Regions from separate parts of the Mesorhizobium sp. M0909 genome, predicted to be linked through region 2. Evidence: predicted binding sites of a transcription regulator. Region 2 holds the regulator's gene; the other holds the start of a gene.
What was found. Region 2 encodes LexA, which represses DNA repair genes until DNA is damaged. Its sites were predicted from a motif close to TGTTCNNNNTGTGTTCNG; they were not measured.
Positions count from the first base shown of each region.

Region 1: NKH83_RS23945 (2'-5' RNA ligase family protein) is a predicted target of LexA. The motif match lies at 1,145-1,162, and genes of this name have one in related genera.

Region 1 is NZ_JAMYOA010000017.1:83,538-92,234, forward strand. Features, by position in the region: gene NKH83_RS23940 (SnoaL-like domain-containing protein) at 1-352, opposite strand, end outside; gene NKH83_RS23945 (2'-5' RNA ligase family protein) at 467-1,102, opposite strand; gene NKH83_RS23950 (ABC transporter ATP-binding protein) at 1,319-2,404, opposite strand; gene NKH83_RS23955 (cupin domain-containing protein) at 2,394-3,002, opposite strand; gene NKH83_RS23960 (ABC transporter substrate-binding protein) at 3,178-4,248, opposite strand; gene NKH83_RS23965 (ABC transporter permease) at 4,233-5,111, opposite strand; gene NKH83_RS23970 (ABC transporter permease) at 5,108-5,995, opposite strand; gene NKH83_RS23975 (NAD(P)/FAD-dependent oxidoreductase) at 6,079-7,362, opposite strand; gene NKH83_RS23980 (fumarylacetoacetate hydrolase family protein) at 7,589-8,697, shown strand, end outside.
Region 2 is NZ_JAMYOA010000012.1:2,907-11,603, reverse strand. Features, by position in the region: gene trpC (indole-3-glycerol phosphate synthase TrpC) at 1-53, shown strand, start outside; gene moaC (cyclic pyranopterin monophosphate synthase MoaC) at 55-555, shown strand; gene NKH83_RS19045 (molybdopterin molybdotransferase MoeA) at 555-1,760, shown strand; gene NKH83_RS19040 (hormone-sensitive lipase) at 1,768-2,598, opposite strand; gene kynU (kynureninase) at 2,695-3,942, opposite strand; gene lexA (transcriptional repressor LexA) at 4,384-5,118, shown strand; gene NKH83_RS19025 (ComEC/Rec2 family competence protein) at 5,112-7,577, opposite strand; gene gltX (glutamate--tRNA ligase) at 7,674-8,697, shown strand, end outside.

The DNA.
Region 1 (8,697 bases), on a different contig from region 2:
AATAGTAGAACCGCTCTTCGGTGATCTTGCCGTTCTTGACCGTGTACAGACCAACCTCATCTATGGTGGCACGTTCGCCGGTAGCTTTGGGCGTTATGTCAAACTTGAAGCGCACTGCGAACTGGTCGCCGTTGACATATGGGCCCTCGACCGAACCGCCATGCACTTCGTTGTTCTCTTGCCACCACTGGTTCTTTTGCTTCAGAGCGTCCTTGCCACGGGAGACGGCCATCGGCCCCTCCATGGCTTCGTAGCTGGCGACGTCGTCGGCATTATACTTCTCAGCAGCACCTTGGTGATCGCCCTGCTTGAGGAGCTCGGTGAAATCCTTGGCAATTTCCGTGATCGTCATGGGGTTCCTCCTGTTAAGACGCATTGGAAGTAGCGGGTCGCGTGCTGGCCTGCCATCGTCAATCCCGAGACAGCTGACATACCATGTCAGGATGATGAATATCGTGCGGGGGCTCTACATCCCGGCCAAGGCATCGTCTTGGCCGTTCAATTGCCAACGTGCGCTCTCGCGGTAAATCCCCTTGCCGATTACACTGTGGATCAGCACAAAATCCCGGACTGTCCAGCCAATTGGATCAATCGACCGTTCGCGAATCCTGGGGACACGGACTTCGTCACGAAGCAGCGTAACATGCGGTTCAATGGACTTCGTGAGAAAGAGCTTTAGCGGGCTGTCGGAAATCAGAGCGGTGAGATTGCGCCAGAATTCTTGGAGCGCTGGATTGCTGTCACCGTTGCGCAGAACCAGCGAACCACCACCAAAAGCCGTCAGGCGATCGAAAGAAACATCGAACGGTTTTGCAACGATCATCGAGCCGATATGCCGAGCGATTTCAACCAGCTTTTCCGGATACCCATCATGGTCACCGAGGCCGACGAGCGAGATATGGATGTGGTTTTCCGGAACAAACCAGCCTTGCAGCCCTAACTCTCGATCCAAGGCGATAGCCTTTCGCGCCAAGGGACCAGCGACCGCGCTCTCAGCCAAGATGGCGAAGAATATGCGGTCGTCGAAACGTCGCTTGGACCCCTCCCATCGGAAAAAGGTCTGGCCGTTGTTCGCGGTTCCGAATGCAGGTTGCCCACTCATAATTGATCTCTCGTCCGGCAAATTGTATCCGACCGAGAGATTTAGAACAAACAGAGAACTCGTCAAATGGAAACGCAACGGGCGCTGAATGCGTTCCGCGCCAACACCCGCGATTTCAGCGGTCGAGGAAGCCCTGCCGAGCAGGAATTCGAAGTCTGCGCCGCCGTTGCCGATAATGTGGGGAACACTCCGGTTTTCTGGAAGTTGAAAATCAGACTAGCTGGGCAGCATAGGGCAGTTGGCGCCGCGGCGCAGGCTGATATGCGCCACATCGCCGACGCTGAATTGAAAACCCTCTGTCGGGCGTGGCGCGTCGATCACCACCTGTGTCCCCTGCCCCAGCTCTGCATGAAGGCGCAAGGTGCGGCCGTGGAAGACGATGCTGTTCACCCGCACCGGTACAGTGCCGGCCGTGGCCTCGGTCGTCGCCAAAAGATCCTCCGGACGCACGCCGATGGTGCGCACCGTGCCCTCGCCAGGCAATTCGCCCGTCTCCGAAACCGCTTCCAGCGGCAGGGCGCCGGCGGCGAACCGCAAGCGCTCGCCGTCGCGGCCGACAAAGCGCGACTGCAGAAGGTTCATCGTGCCGATGAAGCTGGCGACGAATTTGGTGGCGGGCCGGTCGTAGAGGGTCGCCGGCGGCGCGATCTGCTCGATGCGGCCTTTGTTCATGACGACGATGCGGTCAGAGATCGACAGCGCCTCGGTCTGGTCATGCGTGACCATGACGAAAGTGGTGCCGAGGCGCGACTGCAGGCGCTTCAACTCGACCTGCATCTGTTCGCGCAGATGCGCATCGAGCGCCGACAGCGGCTCGTCGAGCAGCAGCACGCGCGGTTCGCAGACTATGGCGCGGGCAAGCGCGACGCGCTGGCGCTGGCCACCCGACAATTCGGACACGCGGGCGCCGAGCTTGTCGGCAAGGCCGACCATGTCGAGCGCTGCGCCGACGCGCTTTGCCTGTTCGGCACCCGCGAGCTTGCGCAGCGACAAGCCGAAGCCTACATTTTCGGCGACGTTCATGTGCGGAAACAGCGCGTAGTCCTGGAATACGGTGTTGACCGGGCGGTCGAAGGGCCTGAGCCCCGTGATGTCGCGCCCTTCGAGCAGGACCCTGCCGCTCGACGGGCTTTCGAAACCAGCGATGACCCGCAGGCTGGTGGTCTTGCCGCAGCCGGACGGTCCGAGCAGGGTCAGGAACTCGCCGCGCGAAATATCGAGATCGACGGTGTCGAGCCCGACGATGCCGCCGGGGAAAATCTTGGAGACCTTGTCCAGCCGGACGAGCGGATCAGGCGCCATCGCGAACCTCGGACGGCTTGGTGGTGTTGACCCACAGGATCTGGCAGCGCTCGCTGCCCGGATTGCGGAAGGCATGCAGCAAGGTGCTCTTGAAGGCGAAGCTGTCACCGGCCTTCAGCCCGTATCTGGTCGAATCGACCACCAGCTCGACCTCGCCCGACAGTACGAAGCCGAATTCATGGCCGGCATGGGCGTAGGCTTCGGCGGTGCCGCCACCGGCTTCCACCGTCACCAGCATGCCGGTCAGCGTGGCAGCCGGCGGCGACAGCAGCGCCTTGGCGATGCCTTCCGACTTGACCGGGATCTGACGCCGGCTGTTGGCGCGCACGCAATAAAGATCGTTGCCGGCATCGTTGCCGTCAACGATCAGCGCCGACGGCTCGATGTCGAGTGCGGCGGCGAGCGGCCAGATCACTCGCACCCGCAATGACGACATGCCGCGCTCGATCTGGCTCAGCGCACCGATCGACACACCGGCTTTGGCGGCGAGTTCGGCCAGCGAGAGATTGCGCTCCAGCCTGAGCGCCCGCACGCGCCGGCCGACCCTGACGTCGGCGTCGTCCTTCGGCTTCTCAGCCGCTTCGTCCAGCATGTCCATTCGTTCGTCCTTGTTTGGTAAGGTTTTCCCTCCCCTTGTGGGAGAAGGTGGATCGACGCGAAGTGCCGAGACGGATGAGGGGTGTTGGCCGGAGTGCCGTCGGTGCCATCTGGAACACCCCTCATCCGTCGCCTTCGGCGACACTTCTCCCGCAAGGGGAGAAGGAAGTACGAACTCAGCCGCCTGCCTTGACCTTCTCGAACATCTTGGCGAGTTCGTCATTCTGTTTCATCGGCCCGGTAAAGATCGTGGTCTTCAGCATCACCTCGGGATCGGAAGGCAGCTGCAGTTTCTCCAACTCCTCCTTCGGCACGGCGGCGAAAGCCGAGCTGATCGAGCTTCCATAGCCGTAGGCCTGGATCAGATACTTTCCGGAATCCGTCTCCAGCCGGCTGTTGATGAAGTCATAGGCTAGGTCGACGTTCTTGGCGTCCTTGAGCATGACGAAGCCGCAAGCCCAGGTCAGCATGCCTTCTTTCGGCTTCATGAACTCCACAGGCACGCCCTGCTTCTTCAGCGAGGTGGCCGAGGCGTTCCAGGTCATGGCCGCGACCAGCTGCCCGCTTGCCAATGCCTGTTCGACCGAGGTCATGTCGGTGGTGTAGTTCGAGAGCAGCGGGCGCTGCTCGCGAAGTTTTTCTGCCACCTTGTCCATCTGTTCCGGTGTCATGTCGAATGGATTGACGCCGGCGAGAAGGGCCGCCACCACCGGTGTGTCGTGGACGGCATCGATGGTCGCCATACGCCCGGCATATTGCTTGTCCCAAAGCAGGTTCCAGCTGGCTTCCGGGTTCTTCACCAGATCGGTGCGGTAGAGGATCGAGGTGTTGCCCCAGTCCCACGGCACCATCCAGACCTTGCCGTCGCCGGCCTGCAGGTCGGGCAGGTTCTTGAAGACCGGGAAGATCGAATCCCAGTTCTTGATGCGCTTGGTGTCGATCGGCTGCAGCAGGCCTTCCTTGTTCCAGCGCGCCACCTTGTCATAGCATGGGTGCGCGATATCGGGGCGGAAGCCGGCCTTGACCTTGGTGAAAGCGTCATCGTCGTCGCCAAACATCGAGGCTTCGACACCGTCGGGGTGCGCGGCGAGGAAGCTCTTGTTGAAGTCGGGCAGTTCATAACCCGACCAGGTGAAATATTGCAGCTTGTCCCCGGCAAAGGCGACAGTCGACGCAAGCGCCAGCGCGAAGGCAGCCAGTCCGGTTTTCGCTGTCTTTGCCGTTATCGATTTCAGGTCGAATGCCATTGCAGTTCTCCTCCTTCGGTTTCTTCTGGTTTTGACAGGTTGGCGGGCGCTGACCGCCGGGTGGCAGCAAGCCCGCGATGGCGCAGCATTTCGGCGAGCGCGGCGATGAGGAACGACACGGCCAGGATCGAAGTGCCGAGCGCCATGACGGTCGGCAGCGATTTCGGGAAGCGCAGCTGGCTCCAGATATGAAGCGGCAGCGTCGGCTCGGTGCCGGCAAGGAAGAAGGCGACGATGAACTCGTCGAAGGAGGTCAGGAAGGCCAGCATGAACGCCGAAATAATGGCAGGCAGGCTGAGCGGCAGCATCACCCGTCTGAAGGTCGTCCAGTCGGAAGCGCCGAGGTCGAGCGCTGCCTCGCGGATGGTCTTCGGGATGGCGGCGAAGCGGCTGCGCATGACCACCACCGTCGTCGGCAGCGCCACCAACACATGGCCGAGCACAATGGCAATGCGCGACGGCCCAAAGCCGGCGAGGTTGACCAGGATGAGCAGCGATATGCCGACGATGACGCCTGGGATCAGGATCGGCAGCCGCGCTATAGCACTGATCGTGGCGGCCAGCGGCGAGCGGCCGTAGAGGTCCATATAGGACACGGTCACGCCGCAGAGTGTTGCGCCGGTGGCAGCAATTGCGCCGATGACGAGGCTGGTGGCAAGCGCGCTGGACAGCGCCGAATTGCCGTAAAGCGTGCCGTACCACTCAAGCGTGAAGCCTTGCAGCGGAAACGCCGCCTGGATCGAATCGTTGAAGGAAAACAGCGGGATCAGCAATATCGGCAAATACAGGAATATCAAATAGGCAAGGACATAGGCGCCGAGCCAGCCGCCGCCCTGTTTTGCATCGACACGCGCCGCGTTCATGTGCGGCTGCCGTATCGGCGGTCGGCGAAGCGCACCACCAGCACCACGGCGAGGATGACCAGCATGACGGCGACGGCGAGTGCGGCGCCGAACGGCCAGTCATTTGCCTTGCCGAACTCGGCCTGGATCAGCGTACCGATCATGGTGCTGGCCGGGCCGCCGACCAACGCCGGGGTGACATAGTCGCCGACGGTCGGCACGAAGACGACGAGGGCCGCCGCCAGCACGCCCGGCATCGAATTGGGCAGCACGATGCGGCGGAAGCTGGTGAACGGTTTTGCGCCGAGATCGGAAGCGGCTTCGAGCAGCGATTTCGGGATCGTGTCCAGCGCCACATAGATGGGCAGGATGGCGAACGGGGCATAAGCGTGGGCAAGCGTGACGATGACCGCTGCCGGCGTATTAAGGAAGGCCAATGTCGGCTCCGACCAGATGCCGCTTTCGATCAGCGCCGAGTTCAGCACGCCATTATAGGCAAGTACGATCTTCCAGGCGAAGACGCGCAGCAGATAACTGGTCCAGAACGGCAGGGTCAGCAGGAACAGCAGCAGCCCACGCCACCGCCCGGCATGGAAAGCCAGATAATAGGCGACAGGATATGCCGTGACGACGGTTGCCAGCGTTACCAGGCCGGCGATGCCCAGCGAGCGCAGCGTAACCGTCCAGTACAGCGGATCGGTGGCCACCGTGACGAAATTCGCAAGGGTGAAACCAGTCCCCAGCAGCGAGCCGTCATTGCCGCGAAAGGCCAGGAAGAACGCCAGGCCAAGGGCGAAAAGGATCAGCAGAAAGGTGACGAGCCCGCCCGGCAGCAGCATGGCGAAGCGGAATCCCGGCGAAGACCGGGGTTCCGGCAGCGGCTGCGTTGCGGCGATGGTCGACATCGACTGCCTATGGTATTTGAAATCGGCTAAGCTTTTTTCATATTCGTGAAGCTGTCAAGCTGTTTCACGTTTGGGAATGAACGTCAGCGTTCGAAGGCGTCCAGCATCCGGTACCAGGCGATGGTCGCGGCAACGCCGACCTGCCGAAAGGCGTGAAACGGAATCGGCCGGATCGGCGAGACCGGGAACGGCAATTGCCTGGTGTCGCCACTCGACAAATAGGAGGCAATGCGCTCGCCAAGCGCGGTCATCAGGCCGATGCCGCGGCCCTGGCAGCCAACCACCGCCAGCAGACCCTTCTCTGGCTCGTGGATATGCGGGAGATGGTCCGGCGTCATTGCCACCCGGCCGAACCAGCGCTTTTCGATGACCACGTCGGACAGCGCCGGGTAGAGCCGCAGCAGCGCGCGTTCCAGATGCGCCCAGTCGGCCGGGCTGTTCGGCAAGGCCATGCGGCCGCGTCCGCCAAGCACCAGCCGACCATCGGCACTCTTGCGGTAATAGACGAGGATGCGGCGCGAATCCGAAACCGCCTGCCCCTCCGGCAGGATCGCCGCCGCGAGATTGGACGATAGCGGCGCTGTCGCGATCTGAAAGGAATGCAGCGGGACGATCGTCTCGGCGAGGCCGGAAAGCAGGCCGCCGGTATAGGCGTTGGTCGCCAGGACAATCGCCTTGGCCTTGAGTTCGGCGCCGCTTTCCGTAAAAACGTGCCAATTGCCGGCATTCTTGCTGATCTGCATCACGTTCTGGCGCTCGGCGATCTTCACGCCTGCCGCTGCAGCGACGCGCGCCAGCTCCGACGTGTAGGCGAGCGGATCGATGACGCCGGCACGGCGATCGAGCCAGCCGCCGAGATAGCCTTGCGCGCCGGTCATCGTCGCGATCACCGTCCCGCTCAGCAACCGGACATCGGCGCCCCGCGCCCGCCACTGCCGATCCCGGTTCGCCGCCGCTTTCAGCGCGGTCTCGGTGCGTGCGGCCTGGATCCAGCCATTACGGACGAACGGCACCGCCAGTCTTTCGTCGCGGATCATTTCGAAAACGGCGTCCGCCGTCGAGGCGGCAAAGTTGACGAGCGCCTCACCGCGTTCGAGACCAAAATGCTCCAGCAGCCAGTCCGGATCGTATTTCAGGCCAGGAATAACCTGACCGCCGTTCAGACCGGACGCGCCATTGCCAATTTCGCCGGCCTCCAGCACCTGGACCGCAAGGCCGAGCCGGGCAGCGTGCAAGGCCGTCGACAGCCCCAGGATGCCGCCGCCGACGATGACGACATCGACGCGTCGGCCGGCTGGACAAAGCGACTGGAACGCGGTGGCTGTCCGCGGCCTTTGCCAGATCGGATCGGAAAACCGTAAGGACAAGGGTCACCTGGGCTGCGCTTTTCAGTGAAAATCCTAATGACGATTTCATGGATTTGACAGCCTGTTTTCGGCTCGCCATTGGCGCAGGGCGAAATCGATTACGATCCAGCAGCGCAAGACGACCTTAACAGATTGACAAAGCTGGCCTTCGAAACGGGATAGACCTTTGCCGGGAATTTGTTGAAAGTGCCGCGGCCGAAGGACAAGACAACAGGAAATACAAGCCATGACGAACGCCACACATTTGCCCGCCGAAGGCCTCTTCGTGGGCCGCGCCCGGGCGAGCGATGCTTCCCATCCGCTGGTGGTCACGGTGCGTGACGGCACGGTCTTCGACATCACGTCAAATGTGGCACCGACCGTACGCGACGTTTGCGAATTGCCGGATCCGGCAGGACACGTCCGCTCGGCAAAGGGGCGGCCGATCGGCCCGCTCGACGCCATTGCGGCCAACAGTTTCGAGACAGCGCGCGATCCGGGGAAACCGTACCTGCTGTCCCCCGTCGACCTGCAGGCGATCAAGGCGTCTGGCGTCACCTTTGTCGTCAGCCTGCTCGAACGGGTGATCGAGGAGCAGGCGCGCGGTTCAGCCGACAAGGCCGACGCCATTCGCGCCGACATCGCCGGGCTGATCGGCCACGATCTGTCGAAGCTCAAGCCCGGCTCGCCGGAAGCGATGGAGATCAAGGCCAAGCTGATTGCGCGCGGCGCCTGGTCGCAATATCTGGAAGTCGGCATAGGCCCCGATGCCGAGATCTTCACCAAATGCCAGCCGATGGCCTCGGTCGGCTTCGGCGCCGATGTCGGCCTGCATCCGGTTTCGACATGGAACAATCCGGAGCCGGAGATCGCCATGATCGCCGCGAGCAGCGGCAGGATCGTCGGGGCGACGATCGGCAACGACGTCAATCTGCGCGACGTCGAGGGGCGCTCGGCGCTGCTGCTCGGCAAAGCCAAGGACAACAACGCTTCGGCAGCACTTGGCCCCTTTATCCGGCTGTTCGATGAGACATTTTCCATCGGCGACGTGAAGCAGGCGATCGTACGGTTGAAAGTCGAAGGCGAGGATGGATTCTCGCTGGAAGGCGCCAGTTCGATGGCCGAGATCAGCCGCTCGCCAGAAGAGTTGGTCGCCGCCGCCATGGGGCCACATCACCAATACCCGGACGGGCTGGCGCTCTATCTCGGCACGATGTTCGTGCCGTCGAAGGATCGCGGCGAAACAGGCAAGGGCTTTACCCACAAGGTCGGCGACATCGTCACCATATCCTCGGAGAAGTTCGGTGCCTTGGTCAACCGCGTGCGGCTGTCACCCGACTGCCCACACTGGACCTA
Region 2 (8,697 bases):
CTGCGGCAACGCGCCTGCTGTTGACGGGCAAGGCGCCGGCAGAGGCGGTCTGAGATGGCGCCCGCCCTCACCCATCTTGGCGCGCAGGGCGAAGCCAACATGGTCGATGTCGGCGACAAGGCTGAGACGGTGCGCACGGCAGTCGCGGAAGGTTTTGTCGCGATGCGGCCCGAGACGCTGGACGTGATCCTCGCCGGCGACGCCAAGAAGGGCGACGTGCTGGGCACCGCGCGCATTGCCGGCATCATGGCGGCCAAGAAGACGCATGAGCTGATCCCGCTTTGCCATCCGCTGCTGCTGACCAGGATATCTGTCGATATCGAGCCGGACGTCGCACTGCCCGGCCTGAAGGTGACGGCATTGACCCGCGTCACTGGCAAGACCGGCGTTGAAATGGAGGCCTTGAGTGCCGTCTCGGTCGCTTGCCTGACCATCTACGACATGGCCAAGGCGGTCGACCGCGCCATGGTCATCTCCGGCATCAGGCTGGTTGAAAAGACCGGCGGTAAATCCGGCGACTACAAGATCACCGGGGCCACCGAGGCAGGCCGCTAATGGCGCTGGTCCCAGTTGCCGAGGCGCTCGAGCGCCTGCTGGACGGAGCAGTTGCGCTGCCGGGCGAACGTGTCGCGCTGCTGGATGCCGCCGACCGCGTGCTGGCGGAGCCGGTTGTGGCGCTCCGCACCCAGCCGCCGTTCAACGCCTCCGCCATGGACGGCTATGCCGTGCGGGCGGCTGACATCGCGTCCCTACCCGCAAGGCTTTCGGTGATCGGCATAGCGCCGGCCGGACGCGGCTTTGCCGGAACGGTGCAGCAGCGGCAGGCCGTGCGCATCTTTACCGGCGCGCCGCTTCCCGAAGGCACCGACACTATCGTCATCCAGGAGAACGTCCGCGACCTCGGCGGCGGCAGCGTCGAAGTGACAGAGCCGACGGTGCAGGGGCGCAACATCCGCCGCCTTGGGCTCGATTTCGCCAAGGGCGATGTCCTGCTGCCCAAAGGCCGCCTGCTCGATTCGGCCGCCTTGTCGCTGGCGGCATCGGCCAATCACCCCGAGGTCGGCGTGGTCAAACGGCCGCTGGTCGCCATCATCGCCACCGGCGACGAATTGCTGCCGCCGGGCAGCGAGCTTGGCCCCGACCAGATCATCTCCTCTAACGCCTATGGTGTCGCTGCCGCCGCACAGTCGGTCGATGCGCGGGCGCTCGACCTCGGTATCGCGCCGGACCGCAGGGAGGCGATCGCGGCATTGGTTGAAAAGGCCGTGAAGGCTGGCGCGAACGTCATCGTCACGCTGGGCGGTGCCTCGGTCGGCGACCACGACTTCGTCCATGACGTGCTGACCGGGCAAGGCATGACGCTCGATTTCTGGAAGATCGCCATGCGACCGGGCAAGCCGCTGATGTTCGGGCGGCTGGGCGACGTTCGCTGCATCGGCCTGCCCGGCAACCCCGTGGCGAGCCTGGTCTGCGCTCAGCTCTTCCTGAAGCCGCTGCTGGCACGGCTCGGCGGCCGCGCCTTTCAGCAGGATATCCGTCGGGCACGGCTCGGTGCTGCCATGCCGGCCAACGATCTCAGGCAAGATTATGTGCGGGCTGTTGTCACAGACGACGCTGGTGCGCTCGTGGCGACGCCGTTCGGCATCCAGGACTCCTCGATGCTGAAAATGCTGGCCGATGCCAACGGGCTGATCGTCCGCGCGCCGTTCGCGCCTGCTGCGGCGGCGGGCTCCCCCTGCGACGTGCTGATGCTACGCTGAACCTGCCTCACTCCGAAATCAAGGTCCGGGTCAGCGGATGGTCTGGATCGGCCAAACCGTCGATGATGTTGAAATGATGCCGGTCGGGCTCGACTACGGAGCTGGTCGCGGCACCCAGGCCGATCCAGATGTTGGCCAGCAACGCGCTCTGGCGCAGGAATTCGGCGCGCTCGCCGCCGCCGGCCCAGCAGGTCAGGCGGGCCTTTTCCATCGGGCGCAGCAGCACCGGACTTTCGGCCTGCGCCTCGGCCTCATCGATCGCCAGCGTCTCGTTCATGCCGGTGCGCATGATCGGGCGCAAATCATGCACCCCCGAGATCGACACCACGTGACGAACGCGCCGGACCACTTCGGGCGCCAGCGGCGTCGTCCTGGTAACCATCCGGCTAACAAGATGGCCGCCGGCCGAGTGCCCGGTCAGCATCAGCGGCCCTGCGACCATCGCCGCCGCCTTGCCTATCGCCGCGCCGACTTCCTTGACGATGCTGCCAATGCGTATCTGCGGACAGAGCGTGTAGGACGGCATGGCAACTGCATAGCCGCGATCAACAGCGCCCGCGGCAAGATGTGACCAGAAACTCTTGTCGAATGCCATCCAGTAGCCGCCATGGACGAACACCACGACCCCCTTCGGCTTGGTGGCCGGCAGGAAAAGATCGAACCGGTTGCGTGGGTTATCGCCATAGGCCAGGTCGAGCCGCGCCCTGCCCTCGGTCGAAAGCGCCTCGCGGAAAACCTGCGCGGGCTCGACCCAGGCCGCCGGCCAGCGATCGCTGCCGGCTATGTTGGCGCCGTTGGCATAGGCGTTGTCCCAATCGGCAATGTGACGTTCGAACACCCGGCGCCCTCCCTTGCAATATGGCCTTGCAACCTAGCCGCGAGCATCGCGCGGCGCGTCGTCGCCAGCCTCACGATTCCAGCTCTCGCATGAATCTCAAGTGACAGCCGCCTTGATGGCGAAGCGCGCATCCTTCCACGCACCGGTGCGCAGGATGTCCTCAAGCACTTCGACGGCCTGCCAGACATCGGCATAGCCGACATAGAGCGGGGTGAAGCCGAAGCGCATGGTCGATGGCGCGCGAAAATCGCCGATCACACCACGTTCGATCAGCGCGCGCATGATCTGGTAGCCATGCTCATGCATGAATGAAATCTGGCTGCCGCGTTTTTCCCCGTCGCGCGTGCTTTCGAGCGTTAGCCCGTAAGCGCCGCACTTTGCCTCGACAAGCTCGATGAACAGATCGGCCAGTGCGATGCTCTTCTTGCGCACCGCAGTCATGTCGACATCGTCCCAGACGTCGAGCGCGCCCTTCAGCGTGCGCATCGAAAGGATCGGCTGGGTGCCGCACAGAAACCGGCGGATGCCGGTGCCGGCCGCATAGCCTGGCTCGAAGGCGAAGGGCCGTGCATGGCCCCACCAGCCGGTGAGCGGCTGCTGGATATCGGAAAGATGCCGCTCAGCCGCATAGATGAAGGCAGGCGCGCCCGGGCCGCCATTCAGATATTTATAGGTGCAGCCAACGGCAAAATCGGCGTTGGCTTTGTCGAGTTCGACTGGCATCGCGCCGGCGGTGTGGCAGAGATCCCAGACGATCATCGCCCCGGCTTCCTGGGCCCTGCGCGTCAGCGCCGGCATGTCGCGCAGTTCGCCCGATTTGTAGTTGACGTGGTTGACCAGCACCACGGCGGTGCGTTCGTCGATCAGCTCCTCAATGGTCGGCGCGTCGACCCCCGAGAGGTGCAGCAGCGCATCTTTTCGCGTCGAAACCACACCCTCCGCCATGTAGAGGTCTGTCGGAAAACTATCGCCCTCGGCGACGATGGCCTGCCGCTCCGGTCGCATGGCCATGGCTGCGTGCAACAGCTTGTAGATGTTGACCGACGTCGTGTCGCAGACCACCGTCTGGCCGGCCGCGGCGCCGATCAGGCGCCCGAGCTGGTCGCCAAGTTCAAGCGGCATGTTGAACCAGCCGGCCGTGTTCCATGCGCGGATGAGATCATGCGACCATTCTTCGGTCGCGGCCTTGTACAGTTCATCGAAAGCGGCACGTGAAGCAGCTCCTAGCGAATTGCCGTCGAGATAGATCACTCCTTGCGGCAGCACAAAGCGGTCACGTATCGCGCCCAGCGGATCCGCGGCATCCATCGCCTTTACGGCCACGAGATCGGGAATTCCCGTCATGATTTGCCTGCTCCCCCAAAATCCAACGCAACGCCGGACACGCATCAACTGTTCTTCCATTACCGGGTAGCGCGTAGCAAGGCTCCACCGGCGAGAAGCAGCAGGCGGTGGAAACCGGGACTTAACCCCGAGGTTGGCGCTTTGAGTTCGTTTCGTTCACGGTGCATTGACCAAACCGCACATTCGATAGGGGTTCACTTCCGTGCCCTTTGCCGGCGGACGGCCGATGCCAATGCGCCCTTCCGGGACGCCAGAAGGGCGCAAACGAAAGCAGAATCAAGGCGATGAGGCTCGCGGCGGCGAAAATACGGTACGCCGGTAGGGGACGTCGTTTGTTTCCCGAGCCTTAACGTATTCATTAAACTTTAAACAGTTGCGGAACACAACTGGAACAGATAGTGTCTGTTCTGGGTTTGTTTTCTGATTCTGTTGGGGGTCGCTATGCTGACACGCAAACAACACGAACTGCTTATGTTCATCCACGAAAGGTTGAAGGAAAGCGGTATCCCACCTTCCTTCGACGAGATGAAGGAAGCGCTCGACCTGGCTTCCAAATCCGGAATCCACCGACTGATTACGGCGCTGGAGGAGCGCGGCTTCATTCGCCGTTTGCCCAACCGGGCCCGTGCGCTGGAGGTACTACGCCTGCCTGACTCGATCGCCCCCGGCCTCAATGCGGCACGCAAGTTCTCGCCGAGTGTCATCCAGGGCAGTCTTGGGCAAGGTGCCCCTCGGCAGGGCAAGCCGACATCGTCGCGCGTCCCTGCAGCCGGCAATGACGATGATGTCGTCGCCGCCGTTTCGATCCCGGTAATGGGCCGCATCGCCGCTGGTGTGCCGATCGATGCTATCCAGCACCAGACGCATTCGATTTCGGTGCCGCCGGATATGATCATGGGCGGCGAGCATTATGCGCTCGAGGTCAAAGGCGATTCGATGATCGAGGCTGGCATTTTCGACGGCGACACGGTGATCATCCGCAACGCCGATACGGCGAGCCCCGGTGAGATCGTGGTGGCCTTGGTCGACGAGGAGGAAGCGACGCTGAAGCGGTTCCGCCGCAAGGGCGCCTCGATCGCCCTGGAGGCCGCCAATCCGGCCTACGAGACGCGCATCTTCGGACCAGACAGGGTCAAGGTGCAGGGCAAGCTCGTTGGGCTGATCCGCCGCTACTGAGTTGCGCCCTTGGTGCCGGCTTTTGGATTGTCGGCCCTGCGGTATGGCGGCAGGCCGCGCGCCGCGCGTGAAAATTTCCGCTGCACGTGCCAGGGCCGGTATGATTTTTCGACGGCGAAGCGGATTTCGGCGCGTGTTGCCGCTTGTGGATCGAAATAGACGGCCGCACTTCCCGCGCGCGCCAGTTGCCGTTTGGTGACGACGAGGACCAGCCGGTCGTAGTAGCAGGGATTATGGGCGGTGGCGTCGTCGATGACGATCAAGCTGGCGAAGGCGCAGGCTGGCCGTGCGGTATCGCGGTCCTTGGCTTGCGCAATGATCGCGCCGGATGGATGCCTGGCGAGGCAGAGACCGTCCGTGCAAATGAACGGCATGCCCGGCGGTAGGTCGGCCGGATCGGCAATGTCGAATTGCGGATCGTTCTTTCCAGGTGTTTCCGGCGCGACGATAGCCTCTGATGTGAGCGCGCGTTTCCAGTTGTCGATGGTGAACTCATTCGGGCGTGCCCGGTTGACCGCGAGCTCACCGCTGCCGATCGGCAGCGCGACCAGCCGTGCGTCCTCCGAGATCAATACGTCGGGTACGCGCGTCTGCGTTGTCGTTAGCAAGCCAGCGAGCGCAAAAGGAATTGCCGCGAGCCGCAACCAGGTCGTCGCCATGCTGGCAATGACGAGGGCGATCGTCACCAAAAGGACAGATCTCAGCGAAATCAGTCCGACCGCATCGATCGGCGAGCGCTCGGAGATCCACCCGGACAGGGCGATCATCGCCGTCAGCCCGTTGCCCATCACGTAGAGGAAAGGCCCATCCGCGCCGAACGGCATCGCCAGCGCGCTGAGCACGGCAAAGGGCATGACGACCAGTGAGACGATAGGCATGATGGCCAGATTGGCGAACAGGCTGAGCGGCGCTACGCGCTGGAAATGCCATATGGCGAAAAGCGCCGTGGCGCTCCCTGCAATGATCGAGGTCATCGCCAGGCCGCCCATGCCCAGCAGGACCTTTCGAGTGGCCAAGCGTAGCGGCGATCGCCGGGGCGGCGGCGTGGTGGCCCTGCCGGTGCGGTAATCGGACCAGCCGGCATAGGCGCCGACAAGGGCCGCCGTCGCGGCGAAGGACATCTGGAAGCTCGGACCGACCACCTCGTGCGGCGACACTACGATGACCGCGATGGCCGAGATCGCCAGATTGCGCATGGTGAGCGCGGCCCGGTCGAACAGCACGGCGATGAGCATCACCGCCAGCATGATGAAGCTGCGTTCGGCCGCCACCACAATGCCGGAAAAGACGAGGTACGCCGCAATCGAAAAAAGCGCGGCGGCGGCGGCATATTTTTTGACCGGCCGTCGCGATGAGAAGTCGGGAAACAGCGCAAAGGCACCGCGCAGCAGCGCCATGATGGTGCCGGCGACCAACGCCATATGCAGCCCCGAGATGGAGATGATGTGGTAGATGCCTGTACGCCGCATCGCTTCGTTGATCTCCTCGGGAATGCCGGCGCGCACGCCAACGATCAGCGCAGCAGCAATCTCGCCCTCGGCGCCGCCGATGCGGCTGCGGATATGGTCGGCGATGGATTCGCGCGCGTCTTCGATCGCGGAAGAAAGCCGCGCGGCAAGCGGCATGCTGCCCGACGCCACGACTTTCGGATTCCCGAGAAAGAAGCCGCTGCCGCCGATGCCCGCGAAATAGCTGTCGAAGGAGAAATCATAGCTGTCGGGCCGCACCGGGCCGGTCGGCGGCAGCAACCGCACATAGCCGGCGATCTCGGAACCAGCGGCCAGCTCAGCCGGTATCTTCATCGCCGAAATGCGGACCCGTTCCGGCATGTAGCGCAGCGTCGGCCTGGCGGTTGAGATCACATCGATCGTCAGCCTGATGCGGCCGCTAGCCATGGGTTCGTACGATACGACGCGACCCGTCAGCCGCGTCGAGATTTCAGAACCGAGCACATGCGTCCCGACACGCCAGGTCTCGAACTTGGCGGCAAGCACGCCAAGCGCGCAGAGCAGCGCCACCATGAAGCACAGGCGGGTTCTGGGCCATGACCGCGACATGACGGCACAAAGGGCCGCGAGGAGCACGATTGCGATCGGCTGCGGAAAGGCTGGCTCCGCCGACAGCGCGAAATATACGACCACCCCGCATGCGAGGAACACCGGCACCAGCAGGAAGGCGACGCCACGGTCGAGTTCCAGGCCGGCTGCCGAGGTTACGCTGTTGCGGATGCGGGACGGTGACGGGAGGCGGAAACGCCGGCGTAGGCGCACGATGGGCTCGGACGCAGGCACCGGAACCGTTGCTAGGTCGCTGGCCGGCAGCGACGGAGCATCGAAGCGCGGAGCGGGCAGCAATGCCGGTGCCGGCAGGACAGGCAGGGGAGCGGCGAACAGCAAGCGTTCGCTGACGCCGCTGCCAGCGTCCTCGCCCTCGCCCGCACCACGGCCTCGCACAGCCATCGGGTCTGCCCCTTGCGCCCTCGACCTCCTATGCTACATGAACGCGCAACGCGCGAAAGTCCGCAAACCCACTTCCTTGGCCCGCCTGAGAGTTCCATGCCCGATAAGGTCGTCACCCGTTTTGCCCCCTCGCCCACCGGTTATCTGCATATTGGCGGCGCGCGCACGGCGCTGTTCAACTGGCTGTATGCCAAGCACACAGGCGGCACGATGCTGCTGCGCATCGAAGACACCGACCGCGAGCGCTCCACCGATGCGGCAACCGCGGCCATTCTCGACGGGCTTTCCTGGCTTGGCCTGACATGGGACGGCGAGCCGGTGTCGCAGTTCGAGCGTGCGCCGCGCCATCGCGAGGTGGCCGAGGAGCTCGTTCGCATGGGCAAGGCCTATTATTGTTATGCGACGCCTGCCGAGCTGGAAGCAATGCGCGAGAGCGCACGGGCCAAGGGGCTGCCTCCCCGCTATGACGGACGCTGGCGCGACCGCGACCCGTCGGAGGCGCCGCCCGGCGCCAAGGGGGCGATCCGCATCAAGGCGCCGACAGACGGCGAGACGGTGGTGCATGACCGCGTCCAGGGCGACGTGCGTTTTCCCAACAAGGATCTCGACGATTTCATTATTCTGCGCTCGGATGGCAATCCGACCTACATGCATGCCGTCGTCGTCGACGATCACGACATGGGCATCACCCACATCATCCGCGGCGACGATCATTTGACCAACGCCGCACGCCAGACCGTAATCTACCAGGCCATGGGCTGGGAGGTGCCGTCGATGTCGCATATCCCGCTGATCCACGGTGCCGACGGCGCCAAGCTGTCGAAGCGGCACGGTGCGCTTGGCGTCGAGGCCTATCGCGCCATGGGCTACCTGCCGGAGGCGCTGCTCAACTATCTGGCGAGGCTTGGCTGGAGCCACGGCGACGATGAGATCATGTCGATTGCCGACATGATCGCATGGTTCGACATTGGCGATGTCAACAAGGGCGCCGCCCGTTTCGACTTCGCCAAACTCGAGGCGCTCAACGGCGTGCATATGCGCCGGATGAACGACGCGGCGCTGCTCGACATCTTCATCGCCACTCTGCCCTATCTCGAAGGCGGCCCGGCAATCGCCGCCC